2 regions of the Fictibacillus nanhaiensis genome follow, and region 2 is predicted to be linked to the other one. Evidence: a T-box and tRNA genes for the amino acid it is inferred to sense, from the RefSeq annotation. Region 2 holds a T-box; the other holds one or more tRNA genes.
What was found. The T-box of region 2 lies ahead of alaS (alanine--tRNA ligase). A T-box ahead of a tRNA ligase gene usually reads a tRNA of that ligase, here a tRNA-Ala.

Region 1 (9,423 bases), 310 kb from region 2:
GATATAAAAAAACGGTAACAGAATCAGATTATTTAGTGGGTGGAAGAAATATTCATCCTGCGATCATGGCACTATCTTATGGTGCAACTTTTATTAGTACGTCAGCCATTGTTGGTTTTGGTGGGGTGTCAGCAGCTCATGGATTCAGCTTGTTATGGCTTGCCTTTCTTAATATCGTACTAGGTATATTTGTGGCATTTGCGATTTTTGGAACGAAGATCAGAAAGCTTTCACTAGACCTTAACGCCACTACGTTTCCTACTCTGTTAGGAAAAAGGTATGATTCAAAATTCATCACGGTTTTTTCAGGAGCAATGATCTTTATTTTGATGCCAGCTTATACTAGCATCGTTTTGATCGGTGGGGGAAGATTTCTTCAAGAATCACTTTCGATGAACTTTAATCTTGCTCTTATCTTACTGGCTGCAATCATTGGCATCTATGTAGTAACAGGTGGAATTAAGGCAGTTATGTATACCGATGCTTTTGGTGCGGTTGTCATGTTGGTCGGAATGGCTATCTTTTTATTTGTTACTTATCAAGCAGTAGGTGGCATTATGGAAGGGCATAACGGATTAACAGCAATGAAAGATCTTGTACCTCAAGCTCTTGTCGATCAAGGTCATCAAGGCTGGACAAGCATGCCTGAATTTGGATCGCCGCTTTGGTGGACCATTGTAAGTACTATAATCATGGGGGTTGGAATAGGAGTACTGGCGCAGCCTCAACTCGCAATGAGATGCATGACTGTAAAAGATGATCGAGCACTTTACCGATCTGTCTTAGTCGGTGGAATTTTTATCTTTTTTATGACAGGTGCGGCATTTGTGATCGGACCGTTAAGTAATCTTTATTTTTATGAAAAAACAGGTCAAATCGCGTTAACAGCCGCAAAAGGAAACGTTGATCTTATCATTCCTATCTTTATAAACCAAATCATGCCGGAATGGTTTATCTATCTGTTTACACTCACATTATTATCCGCCACAATCTCTACGATAAGTTCACTCATTCATGTTCAAGCCACAGCTTTTGGCCAAGATATTTTAAAAACTCTTGGTGTTCAATCCTTATTTGGATCGAAGCTCAACCCTTCACGAATCGGCGTGCTCATTGGAGTAATAGCTGCTGTCATATTAGCCTATCTCCTTCCAGCTGGAATCATCGCCCAAGCCACTGCTTTTTGGTTTGGTATTTGTGCTGCTGGATTTATGCCAGCATTGATAGGAGCCCTATATTGGAAAAAAGCTACGAAGTCCGCTGCCATAGCAAGTATGATCGTTGGTTTTTCCGTGAGTATTATCGGATTCTTATTCTTACACCTTAAAGAATCTGCAGCTATTGGTTTATCACAAGCATGGTTTGGAAAAGAGGCTATACTTCCTTATCCATGGACTCATATCGATCCTCTATTCTACGCGTTACCATTATCTACCGTCGTATTCGTTATGGTTAGTTTGCTCGATAAAAGTACAAATATGAAGCAGAACAATGAAAAGGAGTTCATTCCCCAAGCCGTTTCTGAATAAAGAGCATGTTTTAGAAATCAAACGATAGGAAGAAGTATGAACCTCCGATATTTGTTACAAACTATGAACAGATTAAGGAGGTTTTTTTATGGAACAAGTAAAAGTCATTATGATGAAATTAATTGTATGCATAATCGCATTTTGGATCGGACTCGATCTCTTCTTTGACGCTTCGATCAGTGATATTGTCTCTTTTGCGGTTACAACAACAGTTATCACTTACGTCGTGGCAGATCGTATCCTCTTACCGAGAATAGGGAAGAACAACACGTTGATGGCAGAGTTTATTCTAGCGTATATAGTGGTTTGGATTTTCGGATCGATCCTGTTGAATGGGTATATGCAGATTGCATGGGGAAGTGTGATCGCAGCTGGTATAATCACCGCTACAGAAGTTTTTGTCCATCAGTACTTACTAAAGCACATGACTTCGATAAATAGAGATAGAACTGGAAGGCACCAACGAAGATTTAGACCAGGTTTCAGATATGCAACTGAATTTGCTGAAGAACAAGATCCGCGGAATAAAAATAGAGAAGAATAGTTCGATGAAAGTATCATGATGGATAAGCATGATACTTTTTTATTTTCAAAAAAATCCCTTGAACCATTCTCAAGGGATTAAAAAATTTTTGTATGGTGGAGACTAGCGGGATCGAACCGCTGACCTTTTGGCTGCCAGCCAAACGCTCTCCCAGCTGAGCTAAGCCCCCAGTTATTACTAACATAGAAAAGTATATAATTATTCTGAAAACGGAGCAAGTCCTTTTTGGATAAATCTGTGTTTGGCTCATAATAACTTACATAATTTTTCTCGAAAAATACTCGCTCACTAGCGATTTCTAAATGTTATAAGTCTTTTTTACCTCAAAAGTATAATCTGTAATACTGGTATAGACAACTAGTCCTAGTATGCTAAGGGACTTAAGTTCTGTTTTGTCTTCTTGCGACAGGAACCGCTTTTTTTTTACCGAAAAGTGACAAAGAAAGCGCTACCAAAATTTAAGGAGGTTAGTAAAGTGAAAGCATCAATAAACATTCGTTTCGTGCTTTTAATTACCCTTTTAATCGTTCCTATGTTTGCAGGGGTGGGGAAGGCTGAAGGTATTTCAACTCAACATACAGGCACCCCTGGCTTAATCATCGCTCAAAATATGCCGCAATTTAGTAAAGATATTAATGGTGAAACCGTAGATCTAGCCGCATTATTAACAAGTAAAGATGGAACATATGTCGAAGTGGCAAATCATCTAATATGGAAATCACTGAACAAAAAAATTGCCACAGTAAACAATGATGGACTTGTACGTTTAAACGGTAAAAACGGTACAACAATGATCATAGTCACGGATGGTAAGTCATTCGACAAGATTGGAATACATGTGAAACACGGAAAGGCTGAGTTCCTCAAACAAAAAAATCCAAAATATGACGTAATTTCAAAAGCGATTAAATCTATGACAGTTCAAGAAAAGGTTGGTCAAATGCTGATGCCAGATTTCCGTAATTGGAAAGGGAAACCTGTAACGGAAATGAACGACGAGATTAGAGAACTTGTAAAAAAGTATCACCTTGGTGGGGTTATTCTATTTAGAGAAAATGTAGTCACGACAGAGCAGACCGTACGATTAGTCGATGAGTATAAAAAAGCAAATGAAGATTATGGATTATTGGTTTCAATCGACCAAGAAGGTGGAATTGTGACACGTTTGCAGAGCGGTACCGATTTCCCAGGAAATATGGCGCTTGGTGCCACAAGATCAACGGAGATGGCGGAATCTGTCGGACATGCTATCGGTTCAGAACTCCATTCACTAGGCATTAATATGAACTTAGCACCTGCTTTGGATGTAAATAACAATCCTGACAACCCTGTCATTGGTGTCCGTTCATTTGGTGAAGATCCACAGTTAGTTGCTGATTTAGGAACTGCTTATATTAAGGGCTTGCAAAACTCAGGTATGGCTGCAACGGCTAAGCACTTTCCAGGGCATGGAGACACAGCAGTAGATTCTCATCTTGGTCTACCTTCTGTTCCTCATGAAAAGGAGAGGCTTCTAGAAGTTGAGTTATATCCTTTCCAGCAAGCGATCAATAATAATATTGATGCTATATTAACCGCTCATGTAACATTCCCTAAAATTGATCCAACGACTGTTATTTCTAAAAAAGATGGAACGGAAATCAATCTTCCAGCCACATTGTCTTATGAAGTATTAACCAATTTGGTGAGAAAAGAAATGGGCTTTAAAGGTGTTATCTCAACAGATGCTCTTAATATGAAAGCCATTGTAGATCACTTTGGACCAGTTGATACGGCTATTCGTGCAGTGAATGCTGGTACAGATATCGTGTTAATGCCAGTAGGATTAGAAGAAGTAGCAAATGGACTTTATGAGGCAGTTGAAAATGGCGAAGTTACAGAAACAAGATTGAATCAATCGGTTGAACGTCTATTAACATTAAAAGCGAATCGTGGGATTTACAAACAAGTAAGCGAGACACCAATCGAAGAAAAAATTGGACATGCTGAAGAAGTGGTTGGAAACCAAGAGCATAAGAATTTAGAGAATGAGGTAGCAAGAAAATCAATAACACTTGTGAAGAACGATAACCTTTTACCTGTTAACAAAAACGAAATCGATTCTGTAGTTGTTATTGGTAATACCTATATCGAAAACCTTCAACGAGCATTAGCTGCTCACCACTCATCTGTTGAGTTGATCAAAGCAGATAAACCTTTAAATGGTGAACAACTGCAAAAAGTAAAGGATGCAGATCTTGTTGTGCTTGGTACTCATACGTCTACCGTATCTGGACGACTACCGTCGTCTCCTCAGATGCAGATGGTCAACCAAGTTATTGAAGCAGCACCGGATAAAACAGTAGCTGTAGGAATTAGAAATCCTTATGACATTATGGCGTTTCCTGAAGTTTCAGCTTATCTTGCACAATATAGCTTCAGAGATGCTAGCTTTAGGGCAGCGGCAGAAACTATTTTTGGAATAAACAACCCTTCAGGGAAGTTGCCTGTTACGATCTATGAAAATGGTTTAGAACAAATTCTCTATCCGTTCGGTCATGGTAAAAGCTACTAATAGGAGGGGATCTAATGAAAAAATGGGGAATTCTTTTTACAATATTGATGCTGTTTTCTTCTATATTGCCTAATGCACAGGCTACGCAAAGAGATGTAGAACATAATAAACGATTTAAGACAGGGTTAGAGCAGCTGCTTAATCATGAAATGAAGGTATTAAAAGGTAAAAAGGTCGGGTTAATCACAAATCCGACTGGTGTAGATCGCAACTTGAACAGCATCGTGGATGTTTTATACAACCATCCCGATATAGAGCTCAAAGCTTTGTACGGACCTGAACATGGAGTGCGTGGGAGTGCTCAAGCTGGAGAATATGTAGAGTTCTACAATGATCCAAAAACAGGTCTTCCGGTCTATAGCTTGTATGGAGCAACGAAAAAACCAACTCCTGAGATGCTTGAAGGAATCGATGTTTTGGTTTTTGATATTCAAGATGTAGGTACTCGTTTCTATACGTATATTTACACGATGGCTTATGCGATGGAAGCTGCAAAAGAGAACAATATACCATTTGTCGTACTAGATCGTCCGAATCCACTTGGTGGTAAAGAAGTAGAAGGGCCAGTATTAGATCCTGCGTATTCCTCTTTTGTAGGACTGTACCCTATTCCGTTAAGGCACGGTATGACTGTAGGAGAACTGGCAAAATTATTTAACCAAGAGTTTGATATTGATGCGGATTTAAAAGTGGTAGAAATGAAAGGATGGAAGAGATCGTGGAGCTATGAAGACAGTGGGCTTGAATGGGTGTTGCCTTCTCCTAACATGCCAACTAAGCAAACGGCACTTGTTTATCCAGGAAGTGCACTGATTGAAGGAACGAATGTTTCAGAAGGTCGGGGAACGACTAAGCCGTTTGAGTTAATCGGTGCTCCATTTATTAACGGAGATCAATTAGCTGAGAAATTAAATAAAGAAGCTTTGCCTGGTGTTTCATTTAGAGCAGCCTCGTTTACTCCGGCTTCATCAAAACATGCAGGTAAGCTATCTCACGGTGTGGAAATTCACGTGAAAGATGAAAAATTGTTTCAGCCTGTTCTTACAGGAATCACGCTTGTGAAAGCGATTCATGATCTTTATCCAAATGACTTTGCATTTAGGGCAGAGGATAGTAGAGGGATTTCTTTCTTCGACTTATTAGCAGGGAATGGATGGGTCCGAGAGTATATTGAAACAGGACGTACAGTTGATGAAATCGTCTCTCGATACGATCAAGAACTTGAGAACTTTAAAAATGTAAGAAAAAAATATTTATTGTATTAAAAGTAAGAAAGAGCTAAGGCGGTTTATTTAGCCCTGGCTTTTTATTTGAATTTTCTGACTGGTATAGACAACTAGTTATAAGAATGTTAGGCTAGGCATAAAGTGATAAGGGGGGGTGGACATGAAACCTAATATTTTACTAGTTGGAGATTTAATTAACGAAGAAGGACAGCTCGTTAATAATGGATATGTATGGATGAAGAACGATAAGATTTTTCATGTTGGCACATCAGATTCCCCTTTAATAGATGAAGATGTTATCAGGTATAACATGCCGCAGGGAAGTATTATCATTCCTGGCATGATCGATATTCATATTCATGGTGCTGATGGAGCAGATTTTATGGACGGAACAAAAGAGGCATTAGAGACGATCTCAAAAGTTCTCCCAGCAGAAGGAACAACATCCTTTTTAGCAACAACGATGACTGAAGAAATATCAGTAATTAATAGGGCACTGAATACCGCTTCTAACTTTATGTTAGAATCTCAAAGTTCCGCCGCTGAGTTGCTCGGTATTCATCTTGAAGGGCCATTTATTTCTCCAAAACGAGCGGGAGCGCAGCCTACATCTTTTATTCAGCAACCTGATGTTAGCCAATTTAACGAGTTTCAAAAAAGTGCTGATAACCAAATAAAACTAGTTACGTTAGCGCCTGAGATGGAAGGTGGATTAGAGCTTACAAAGTACTTATCTTCACAAGGTATAATCGCATCGATTGGTCACAGTGACAGTTCTTTTGTAGAAGTTAAAGTTGGAATTGAATCCGGCATTTCTCACGTTACCCATTTATTTAACGGTATGCGTGGAATGCATCACCGAGATCCAGGTGTTGCAGGTGCTGCTCTCTTACAGCAAGAGTTGATGGTTGAGATGATCGTAGATGGCGTTCATGCCAGCCCTGAGATGATACGACTAGCCTATCATTCTACTGGTCCAGAACGCACGATCTTAATTACCGATTCAATGAGAGCAAAAGGTCTTGGAGAAGGGACCTATACACTTGGCGGACAGCAAGTAACAGTAACTGGGAATGAAGCTAGATTGATTGATGGAACGCTAGCAGGAAGTATCTTACCCATGAATATAGCTGTTAAAAATATGATGGATTATACGCAATGCTCTTGGTCAGATATTGCGAAAATGTCGAGTGAGAATGCGGCAAAAGAACTGCAGATTTTTGAACGGAAAGGAAGTCTTTCTGTCGGTAAAGATGCCGATATTACGGTGTTGACGGAGGACTGCGATGTACTTATGACATTTTGTCGAGGAGAGCTTGTGTATCACCGAAAGGGGGAACGAGTTTGAAATTAATTAAGGTTTCCGGCGAAGAAGAGCTTAGTAGAATGGCAGCAGAATATGTATTTTCCAAAATAAAGAATGCTGATCGCGTTGTGCTCGGACTTGCAACAGGTAGGACACCTTTAGGCATGTACCGACACCTTTCAAAATATAGTAAAGAATATAAGCTTTCTTTATCTCATGTACACACCGTAAATCTGGATGAGTATGTCGGTTCTAAAGCTTATCATGCTTACATGCATCAAAACGTGTTCGACCCAATCGGAATACCTAACCATCAAACTCATATTCCAGATGGATACGCTGTAGATCTTGAAAAAGAATGCATGCGGTACGAAGCAGTAATTCAACAGCTCGGTGGAATTGATCTACAAGTGCTGGGAATAGGAGAGAACGGACACATCGGTTTTAATGAACCCGGTACTGATTTTAGTTCGCGAACCCATGTAGTCGAGTTAACAGAGTCTACATTAAGTGCAAACGCTAAATATTTTACAAGAGAGAAACAGCCCCGAAAAGCAATCACGATGGGAATTGGAACGATACTCGAGAGCAAAGAAATCCTGCTTCTTGCAGCAGGCTTGAAAAAGGCTCATGCAGTAAGAGAGCTTTTTAAAGGATCTCTGAATGAAAATATACCTGCTACGGTGCTGAATCACCATCCTAACGTTACGGTTATAGCTGATCGAGGTGCGAGGAGTCTTTTAGAAGAGGAGAGTTAAGTATTTTTATGATCGATAAAACATCACCGATGCCACTTTACTTTCAGATTGAAGAAGCGATCAAACAAAAGATTGATAAGGGTGAATGGGAATCAGAAACGATGATACCTTCTGAAAGAGAGTTTGCTGAGAACTATGAAGTAAGCCGTATGACAGTCCGGCAAGCAATCAATAATCTTGTGAATGATGGCTACTTAACTCGTCAGAAAGGTAAAGGAACGTTTGTTTCTGCAAAAAAAATTGAACAGAAGCTTTTAGGTCTTACAAGTTTTACTGAAGACATGAAATCTCGAGGCTTGAGACCAGCATCCAGACTCATATCTTTCCAAAAAACGACTGCTGAAAATAGAGTAGCAAAAGCACTTGAGATTAAAGAGGACCAGATAATTTATGAGATTAAACGTGTTCGCCTCGCGAATGATATTCCGATGGCATTCGAGACGACATATGTTCCGAGTGATCTTCTTGAATTAAACGAATCACACATAAAACAAGGGTCTTTGTATTCTGAAGTTGAGAATGCAGGCTTTGTTATAGATTATGCAACACAGAGTTTAGAAGCTTCCATTTCGCGTGAAGCAGAAAGCGAGATACTTGAAATTACAAAAGGTGCAGCAGTTCTTCTTATTAAGAGACAAACATATTTAACGACTGGAAGGCCTCTTGAACTTGTTCAATCGGTGTATCGAGGCGATCGCTACAAATTTATGATCGATATGAAACGCTGACAAATAGCGTTTTATATAAAAAAATGAAAGCGTTTACCAAAAGGGGGAAGAAGCATGGGGAAAGAGCAGCAAATGGCTCATGGCATCATTGAAAAGCTTGGAGGTTCTTCAAACATCCAATCGTTGATGCACTGTATGACAAGAATTAGGGTTACTTTACACGACCCGTCAAAGGCGGATCTCAAAGGTCTTAAAGAAGTAGATGGTGTGTTAGGTGTCGTGGAAGATGATACGTTACAAATCATTGTTGGGCCCGGCATCGTTAATCGTGTCACACTTGCGATGAGTGAAGAAACGGGTATGAACATTCAATCTCTAGATGAGACAGATCCCATGGACCTTGAACAGATGGCAAGAATGAATAAGGATGCCATCAACAAGAAGAATGCAACACCATTCAAACAGTTTCTTCGTAAGATCGCTAGCATTTTTATTCCGTTAATTCCTGCTATTGTTGCTTCAGGTTTAATTGCTGGAATAACAAACGTTGCGATAAGAATGGATGCTGACCCAGAATCTTCAATTATACAGATGCTGAGCTTAATCGGTTGGGGTGTATTTAGTTATCTAGCTGTGTTTGTCGGTATCAATACAGCCAAAGAATTTGGTGGAACTCCAGCATTAGGTGGAGCAGCAGGTATTTTGCTGATTAACCCGGGTCTTGCGAATATCACCCTCTTTGGAGATCCACTTGTGGTAGGGCGTGGTGGATTGATTGGTGTAATGCTTGCCGCTGTTCTAATCGCCTTTTTGGAAAAGCGTATTAGAAAATTTGTAC
Region 2 (9,423 bases):
TCGATTGTGAACGGAATTTTACATCAAGGCCAAACAACGGTTGTCCTTGACGATCCACATGATAGATATACTCTGTTTCTCCTTCGGATATTAAAAAAGGATCGAATGTATATTGCATGCCGTTCTTACCAGTTTTTGTTCTAACCGTAACCGTGCCTTTTTTTAGTTTATCTTCATACTTTCTTTTGATCTGATCTGGATCTTGTCCCACTGCTCCAAGGATATGATTCGCAAACGGAGTTGGATTTCGTTTTGTAACAAGCTGAGCGTAGAGCCCGGGAATCTCTAATTTATTGATCTCATTCATCTGCTCTATACTGATTTCTTTTGATAGAGAGAGTGCTGATGGTTTCTGTAGTTCACTTACTTTTTTTGTAAAGATACCTCTTGTTATATCAAGTATGTTAGCAACCTGATCAATCGGCCATCTTTTTGAGTAAAGATTCGGAAAGACGATTACTTGAGCACTTACATCTGTTGAGAGCAGTTCACCATTTCGATCAAGAAAGTATCCCCTACCATCGTTGATCGTAAATCGGTGGGTACGCTGATCCACACTTTCTTGTATGAGGTTGATATTATTTTTCGAGAAGGAAGTAGTAGAGATCAACTGTATATCTGCTAACCGATACGTGAGAAAAAAGATAAGAAAAAGGAAAAAAAGTGCCACTATCATCGTTCTTTTCTTTGATAACACGTGCTCACCACCTTACTCCTATTCTCACCCACTGGTTTTGTTCCTAAACGGTTGCATAAAAAAGAAGACTTGCAGCTAAATGCAAGTCTTCTAATCATAATTTGTTTATTTTACTTCTAGGATGACAACGCTGATTTCGCCACCAGGCGTTTGAACAGAAACTTTATCTCCAGGCTTTTTACCTAAAAGACTTTTCGCCATTGGTGAATCGTTAGAAATTTTCCCTTCAAACGGGTCTGCTTCTGCACTACCTACGATGATGTATGTTTCTTCGTCACCATCTGGAAGCTCTTTAAACTTGACTGTTTTCCCGATGGAAACGTTATCAGATTGGTCTTTATTATCTTCAATAATAACAGAATCACGGATCATTTTTTCTAATTGAACGATACGAGCTTCTACGAATGCCTGCTCGTCCTTTGCTGCATCGTACTCAGAGTTCTCCGAAAGATCTCCAAAACTACGCGCTACTTTAATTCGTTCCACTACTTCTTTTCTACGTTCTGTTTTTAAAAACTCAAGTTCGTTCTCTAGCTTCTGTTTACCTTCTAAGGTCATATAGTGTTTTTTCTCGTCTGCCATTGTTTTCACTCCTTAAATAATCAGTACCCTTGTTACGTTATATGATAATTCGGCTAGGGTATGTATAAAAAATGGGTCAATAGTTGATTGCCAAATGGCTTAAAGCTCAAATTGTCCGTGTATACCGAAAAAATGAGGATAATCTTCCTCATTTTTTCAATAATGCTTTGTCTTCCAAAATCGTCTTGATTTTTGTTACCATTAAGTCGATCGCAACGAGGTTCTGGCCGCCTTCTGGAATAATAATATCTGCATAACGCTTCGTTGGTTCTATAAATTGATTATGCATCGGCCTTACTACAGATGTATATTGATCGATTACAGATTCAAGTGTTCTTCCACGGTCACGAATATCTCGAACCATTCTTCTAATAATACGCACATCTGCATCCGTGTCTACAAACAGCTTAATGTCCATCAAATCACGTAGTCGTTCGTCTTCAAGGATCAAGATACCTTCCAGTATAATGACATCTTTAGCATCAACTGGGATAATTTTATCACTTCTTGTATGTGCTGTATAGTCGTACACTGGTTTTTCGATGGAATCGTATTTTAGAAGTGAAGAAATATGTTGAATTAACAAATCATTATCAAAAGCAAGAGGATGATCATAATTCGTGTCCAATCGTTCTTCCATCGATTTTTCTGATTGATCTCTATAATACGCATCTTGCTCTATGATTAAGATGGATTGGTTAGCAAATTGCCTGTAAATTTCTTTTGCTACCGTTGTCTTACCAGATCCAGATCCACCTGCAACCCCAATTACAATTGGTTTTTGTGCCATTTTGATTACTCCTCCAAACTGCATGTCCCATTAAGAATTTCTAATACTCACCATCATGCCATCCCCAACCGGTAAGATTGAAGACTGATAGTCAGGATGCTGCATCATGTATTCGTTAAAACTTCTAATTTTTTTTACTAGAGAACGAAGTCTTCTACTCTCTAAGCCGCTTTCATCAGCGACGTACCCTCTAAAGAGAACATTATCTGTGACGATGATGCCATCAGGTGACAGCATGGAGGAATAATGATCAAAAAAGTTTTGATATTGTCCTTTTGCTGCATCTATAAAAATAAAGTCATATGGGGCATAGTTTTCTACTTGGCTCTGCAATTCATTCGCATCTCCAAATAGCAACGTAATTCTGCTCTCTAGATGAAACGATGTAACATTATCTTTTGCTATATTGTACCGTTCTTCATCTCTTTCAATACTAATAATTTCAGCATTCTCATATGCAAGAGCCATTCGGATGGCGGAATATCCAATCGCTGTTCCTACTTCTAATATACGTTTCGGTTTTTTCAATCTAACATAAGACAAAAGGGTCTCCATCCCTGTTAAATCCATGATCGGCACATTATGCTCTTTTGCGTATTGCTCCATTTTTAGTACTTGCTCAGAGCGCGTTGGGATAATTTTTTCGATATATTGGTTCAATTCATTTGAGACCAAAGTAACACGCCTCCTTCACACTAACCGGTATATTGTAACATAATCTTTATTTGAAGGCGAGAGTCCTATTCTTTTATGGCTGTTTTATACATGTCTTAGAGGTTAAAACTTTCTTTTAAATTCTATGAAAAGGTTGATGGTAGAGCATAAAAAAAGAGAATACCAACTAGTATCCTCTATAACATGTTTAATTATCGTCTTTTTCTTGCCAAACTTTCCATTCATCTCTGTATTTTTTATATACTGCATTATGTTCGCTTAAGGTTTTCGTGTAGATGACTTCACCGTTTGGTCTCGCATAAAAGAACAGCTCGTCCATCTTTACTGGTTGGAGGGCAGCTTCAATCGCTCTTTCACCTGGTGAAGTGATAGGTCCGATCGGAATCCCTTTATAAAGGTACGTGTTGTACTTTGAATCATACTTAAGGTGTTCGTATAACACTTGAACATCAAAATTCTTTCGAGCATATTTAACAGTTGGATCAGAATCGAGTTTCATATCTTTGCTCAAGCGATTATAAAAAACACCTGCAATCTTTTTTCGATCTTCTTCACGCTGCGATTCTTCTTCTATAAGAGAGGATAACGTGATGATCTGAAAGAGTGAATAACCGCTATTCTTGATATCATTTTCATGTTTGGTCAGGACAACAGAAGATTGTTCGACCATCTTGCCGATCACATCTGTTAACTCGGGTTTCTTTACATCAAAATCATAAGTAGCAGGGAACAAAAATCCTTCTAGTGGGTAGTACAGCCCTGCTTTCATGATATCATCTGGTAAGATCGGATACTTATCTTGAAGTTGTTTCAAATATGCTTTATCAGCCATCTTCTTAATGATATCTGCCTCACTATAACCCGTTTTCTGACTGATCAATTTTGCAATCTGCGGGACATTATAGCCTTCAGGAATCGTTAAGGTTAATGCCGGCTTCTTAAACATCTTTCCGTCTTTAAGTGCTGAGATGATCTCGTTTAGATTCATAGAAGGAGTAAGTTCGTAAATACCAGCTTGAAAGTTACCTTCACCTTTAACTCTTGTATAGAGTCTGAAAAAATCCCCACTGTTGATCAATCCCTTTTCTTCAAGCTCATTTCCGATTTTTGAAGAGGAAGAACCAATAGGAATCTCCACTGTGATTTTCTTATGATCATTTGAGTCGATCGATCCAATATTTTTATTGTAATAATAATAAGCACCTATAGCAGCACCGATGATTAAAGCAACAATTAGAAGCAATATAGACAGAACAATTGTTTTAGCACGACGTTTTTTACTTTTATTTTCATTTATGTAATTCCCAGATGACTGGAGATGTAACATGTTTATTCCCCCTTCCCACCTGTTTCATTATACGTTTACTAGCAGAAATTGTCGAGATTGGCCGTAATTTGGAATAAAAAAAGGAAGTTGGTTAGAATACCAACTTCCTTTTTACTTCATCAATTATTCTGTTTCGTACTCGTCATCTTGAAATGTGTTTAACATTTCTTCGATCATGTCCCATTCTTCATCTGTCTCAAGTGGGAATAAAGCAAGATCGTCTTCTTCTTCTCCCTTTTCTTCATAACGGAAAGGGAAAACCTCAACTTCATCTGTATCATCATCTTCTGAATCAGCTACAGGAATCGTTACCATGTATGATTTTCCAGTTTGATCTACATCAAATTTGAATAAAACTTCAAATAGATTCTCGTCACCGTTCTCGTCTGGAATAATAATGCGTTCGCGTTCTTCTTTTGCCATAATTGGCTCACCTCTACTTTTCTTATTGTTGGCTGTCCAAATAACCTTGGAGGATGATCGATGCTGCCAGCTTATCGATCACCTGTTTGCGTTTCTTTCGACTCACATCAGCTGAAATTAATGTTCTTTCAGCTGCCATCGTGGTCAGCCTCTCATCCCATAGGATAACCGAAAGGCCTGTCAGACTTTCAATATCTTTAGCAAAGTTTTGACAAGCTTCTCCGCTGGGACCTATTGTACCATTCATGTTCTTCGGAAGACCAACTACGACCTTACTGATATCATGTAACTGAATCAGCTCTTGGATCCTCGCATAATCTTCTTCTGGCTTATTAGGACGGCGTCGGATCGTTTCGACTCCTTGTGCTGTCCATCCCAGTGCATCTGAGACGGCAACACCGATCGTCTTCGTTCCAACATCCAGTCCGAGTGTTTTTGTCAAATTAACGACTTCCTTCTTTTTGAGTGGATAGATATGATTTTACAAGCTCTTCAATAAGCTCATCTCGCTCCAGTTTTCTAATCATGCTTCTCGCATCATTGTGACGAGGTATATAAGCCGGATCTCCTGAGAGCAGATAACCTACAATCTGATTGATAGGATTATATCCTTTATCCTGCAGGGCGTCATAAACAGAAAACAGGACAGTTTCAACATTCGTCTTATAAGCATCATCTTCGTTGAAGTTAAACTTCATCGTTTTGTCCATTGAACTCACTGGCGAACACCTCTTTCTGAAGATCTCCCTTAAGGGACAAATTAGTTCTTGTCTCTATTGTACATGAAAGATGAAAGCTTAGGAAACGGTTTTGATCAATTCAACTGCAGAATCTATTCCTTCTTGCAGCTTCTCAGGATCTTTTCCTCCAGCTTGAGCCATATCTGGACGGCCTCCACCGCCTCCGCCACAACGGACAGCCACTTCTTTTACTAGGTTACCCGCATGATAGCCTTTTGTCACTAAATCTTTTGTTACTCCAGCCACGATATTTACTTTTCCACCATTTTCAGCTCCAAGAATAACAACTCCACTTTGAAGCTTATTCTTTAAGTCATCCACGATCGAACGCAAACCGTTCATATCCACGCCGCTCACTTTTTTAGCGATAACAGATACACCGTTGATCGTTTGCACCTCATCGACCAAGCTGCCTGCTTCCATATTTCCAATTTTAGCTGCAAGAGATTCTTTCTCTTTTTGCAACTCGCGAATTTGATCATTTAATGCATCGATACGCTGAGGCACGTCCTTAAGATTTGTTTTTAACTTAGCTGCCGTGTCTTTTAAAAGTTGTACTTGTCCGTTCATCAAACGGTACGCGTTCTCACCTGTTACAGCTTCGATCCTGCGTGTCCCTGCCCCGATTCCGGATTCTGAAACGATCTTAAACAAACCGATCTCTGACGTATTATTCACGTGACACCCACCGCAAAGTTCAAGACTATAGTCTCCTACTTTTACAACGCGTACGGTTTCACCATACTTTTCACCGAAAAGAGCCATAGCTCCCATCGCTTTTGCTTCGTTAATATTCTTAACCATCTTTTCAACAGGAATGTTGCCCCATACTTTTTCGTTTACGATCTCTTCGATCTTTTCAAGCTCTTCTGATGAGATGCTTCCGAAATGTGTGAAGTCAAAACGCAAACGACCTTCTTGAACGAGAGAACCAGCCTGATTCACATGTGTTCCAAGAACATCTTTTAATGCTTGATGAAGAAGATGAGTAGCCGTATGGTTCTTCACTACTTTTGCACGAATCTCAGGGTCAACCTTGACAGAAACTTCGATATTGTTTTCGAGAACACCTTTTTCAACAACAACTGTGTGTAGGTTTTGTCCGTTTGGCGCTTTTTGAACATCTTTCACTTTTAGTGCCAGTTCTTTACCTGTAATGGTACCTTGGTCAGCAATCTGACCACCGCTTTCTGCATAAAAAGGCGTAACATCCAAGATAACTTGAGCTTCTTCACCTGCGGCTACCATCGCAACACGCTCACCGTTTTGAAGAACTTCAAGTATTTGAGCTTCTCCTGATAGGTGGTCATAACCAGAGAATTCACTCTTTACGGTAATGTCAGAAAGAACGCCGCCTTGCACTTGCATGCTGTCCACTTCTTGTCTTGCTGCACGTGCGCGTTCACGTTGAGCCTTCATCTCGTTTTCAAAGCCTTCTAGATCAACATCCATTCCATTTTCAGCCGCATATTCTTGGGTAAGCTCGAACGGGAATCCAAACGTATCATAAAGCTTGAATGCGTCTTTTCCAGAGATAATGTTTCTTCCTTCTTCTTTTTCTTTTGCCATAACATCTTCTAAGATAGCAAGCCCTTCGTTGATCGTCTCATGGAAACGCTCTTCTTCTGTCTTAATAACTTTTTGAATGAATGGGACTTTTTCTTTTACTTCTGGATAAAAGTCAACCATGATGTCTGCAACTGTTGGAACTAGTTCATACATGAAAGGCTTGTTGATATTGATCTTTTTCGCAAAACGAATCGCTCTTCTGATCAAACGACGAAGGATATATCCTCTTCCTTCATTCGATGGTAGAGCACTGTCACCAATCGCGAAGCTTACCGTACGAATGTGATCAGCGATTACTTTAAACGCAGTGTCAGTTTCTGTACTTAAGCCATAAGAAGTGTCAGAAAGCTTTTCTGTTTCTTTGATGATCGGCATGAATAGATCGGTTTCAAAGTTAGTCTTCGTATCTTGAATCACACAAACCATTCTCTCAAGTCCCATACCTGTATCGATATTCTTCTTAGGAAGCGGCGTATATGTTCCGTCTGGATTATGGTTGAACTGTGAGAACACCAGGTTCCAGACCTCAAGGTATCTATCGTTCTCTCCACCTGGATATAGCTCTGGATCAGACAGATCACTGCCAAAAGATTCACCGCGGTCATAGAAGATCTCAGTATTTGGTCCACTCGGTCCCTCACCAATATCCCAGAAGTTGCCTTCCAAACGAATGATACGCTCTTCAGGTAATCCTACTTGCTTTGTCCAAATATCAAATGCTTCATCATCTTCCGGATGGATGGTCACAGAGAGTTTTTCAGGATCAAAGCCGATCCATTTTTCACTCGTTAAGAACTCCCAAGCCCAAAGAATAGCTTCCACTTTGAAGTAATCGCCGATCGAGAAGTTTCCTAACATCTCAAAGAACGTATGGTGTCGAGTTGTAATCCCAACATTTTCGATATCGTTCGTACGGATCGATTTTTGTGCATTCGTGATACGAGGGTTCTCAGGAATCACGCGTCCATCAAAATATTTTTTTAGTGTAGCCACTCCACTATTGATCCATAGAAGTGTAGGATCTTCATGTGGAACTAAGGATGCACTAGGTTCTACACCATGGCCTTTTTCTTGGAAAAAATCAAGGAACATCTGTCTTACTTGAGCTGAAGTCAAATTTCTCATCGTTTTCATTCTCCTTTTTTTAGATAAATATAAAGACTGATTTCGTATTCATGTTGCTATGAAAGCTAGTTGAATTCCGCACCAGGTCGCTCGCTTTCCATGGGGCGTGCGGTGAGCCTCCTGCCGCTATGCGCCATTAGGAGTCTCCACCTGTCTAGTTGCAGTGGCTAGCCCCTCGAGGTCAAAAGTTAAACGGTCAAGAAGGCAAAATACGCCTTCATAAACCATTCAACTTTTGCTAGTCGGGGCTGAACGAGCCACTTCCACTTTTCGGACTGAACGCTCGTCCCATAGGAGTCTCGCCACCTTCCGCTGCAATCAACTTGCATAAGAAGAGAAAAGATACAAAGCAACAATCTTTTAGAAAGAGCCTAGTTAAAAAATGTAAATGATTGAATTGCTAATTTAGGTACAAAATCAATTCTAAAGCTACAAACTTATGCAAAATAAAAAACTCCCATCCCTATAAAAAATACAGGGACGAGAGTTTGAATTCACGCGGTACCACCCTGGTTATATGCTTATATTCAAGCATATCACCTTGATTAAAGCCTTAACGCGGCATAACGGCAGATTTTTCTTCTGCACTCCAGAGTAGCTTTCTGTTTCGCTTCTTCCTAAAACATCTTTCAGCCGATGGATGCTTCTCTCTTTTGGAAGGACTGAAACGTACTTATCTCTTTCAGCGTTTTTTGATCTTCTAGCGATAGTATACGTTTATTCAATATTACTTGTCAATCGATGATTGAAGTCGGTGTTCTCTAATGTGAATAATAATGACCTTAATCACACTGAAGATCGGAACAGCTAAGATCATTCCTGGCACACCAGCCAGTTCTCCACCTAGTAGTAGGGAAAAAATAATAAAGACTGGATGGATATGCAGGTTCTTTCCGACGATAAACGGACCAAGGATATTGCCTTCTATGAACTGTAGAACGAGCATAATCCCTACCGTAATCCACACCATCTTCCAAGAAATCGTGAGTGCGATCAATACGACAGGTATCGCCCCTAATATCGGACCAAAGTATGGAATGATGTCCGTTATCGCGATCACAAGACCTAAAAGTATAGGATATGGCATCCCAACAATCCATAGAGCAATCATGGCCGCTGCGCCTAGTATAGCACCTACAAACAACTGTCCTCTAATGTACCCTCCAAGTGATTGGTCGATATCTCTTATTAAATGCTTTCCTTCATATCGATATTTTCTCGGTGTTAGGTACCAAAGTGCTTTCTTCAGCTTCTCAAAATCGTTAAGAAAATAAAAGACTAAAAATGGGACAACGATGATAACAAAGAAGTAGTCTACAATCTTTCTTAATGAAAAGATCGCATTGGTCAATAGATCCTGTGCGTTACTTTCCATTTTAACGATATAATTTTCTATTTTAGAATGAACCGAATACGGAAGTGCAGATGTACCTCGATCTACTTGGTACAATAAATCCTTATAATCCTCAGCAAGTACAGGCACATTCACTAACAA

Region 1: it encodes a tRNA-Ala, which carries the amino acid that the T-box ahead of alaS (alanine--tRNA ligase) is inferred to sense. The anticodon was not compared.

Annotation. Positions count from the first base shown of each region.
Region 1 covers NZ_JBHUPF010000006.1:1,004,792-1,014,214, forward strand. The annotation lists gene ACFS5O_RS08640 (sodium:solute symporter family protein) at 1-1,529, shown strand, start outside; gene ACFS5O_RS08645 (YndM family protein) at 1,618-2,073, shown strand; tRNA gene ACFS5O_RS08650 (tRNA-Ala) at 2,167-2,242, opposite strand; gene nagZ (beta-N-acetylhexosaminidase) at 2,606-4,627, shown strand; gene ACFS5O_RS08660 (exo-beta-N-acetylmuramidase NamZ family protein) at 4,642-5,892, shown strand; gene nagA (N-acetylglucosamine-6-phosphate deacetylase) at 6,014-7,201, shown strand; gene nagB (glucosamine-6-phosphate deaminase) at 7,198-7,917, shown strand; gene ACFS5O_RS08675 (GntR family transcriptional regulator) at 7,926-8,645, shown strand; gene ACFS5O_RS08680 (PTS transporter subunit EIIC) at 8,700-9,423, shown strand, end outside.
Region 2 covers NZ_JBHUPF010000006.1:1,315,385-1,324,807, reverse strand. The annotation lists gene ACFS5O_RS10190 (peptidoglycan D,D-transpeptidase FtsI family protein) at 1-697, opposite strand, end outside; gene greA (transcription elongation factor GreA) at 803-1,279, opposite strand; gene udk (uridine kinase) at 1,428-2,069, opposite strand; gene ACFS5O_RS10175 (O-methyltransferase) at 2,100-2,744, opposite strand; gene mltG (endolytic transglycosylase MltG) at 2,932-4,071, opposite strand; gene ACFS5O_RS10165 (DUF1292 domain-containing protein) at 4,195-4,494, opposite strand; gene ruvX (Holliday junction resolvase RuvX) at 4,517-4,936, opposite strand; gene ACFS5O_RS10155 (IreB family regulatory phosphoprotein) at 4,938-5,213, opposite strand; gene alaS (alanine--tRNA ligase) at 5,292-7,928, opposite strand; T-box leader at 8,402-8,623, opposite strand; gene ACFS5O_RS10145 (AI-2E family transporter) at 8,656-9,423, opposite strand, start outside.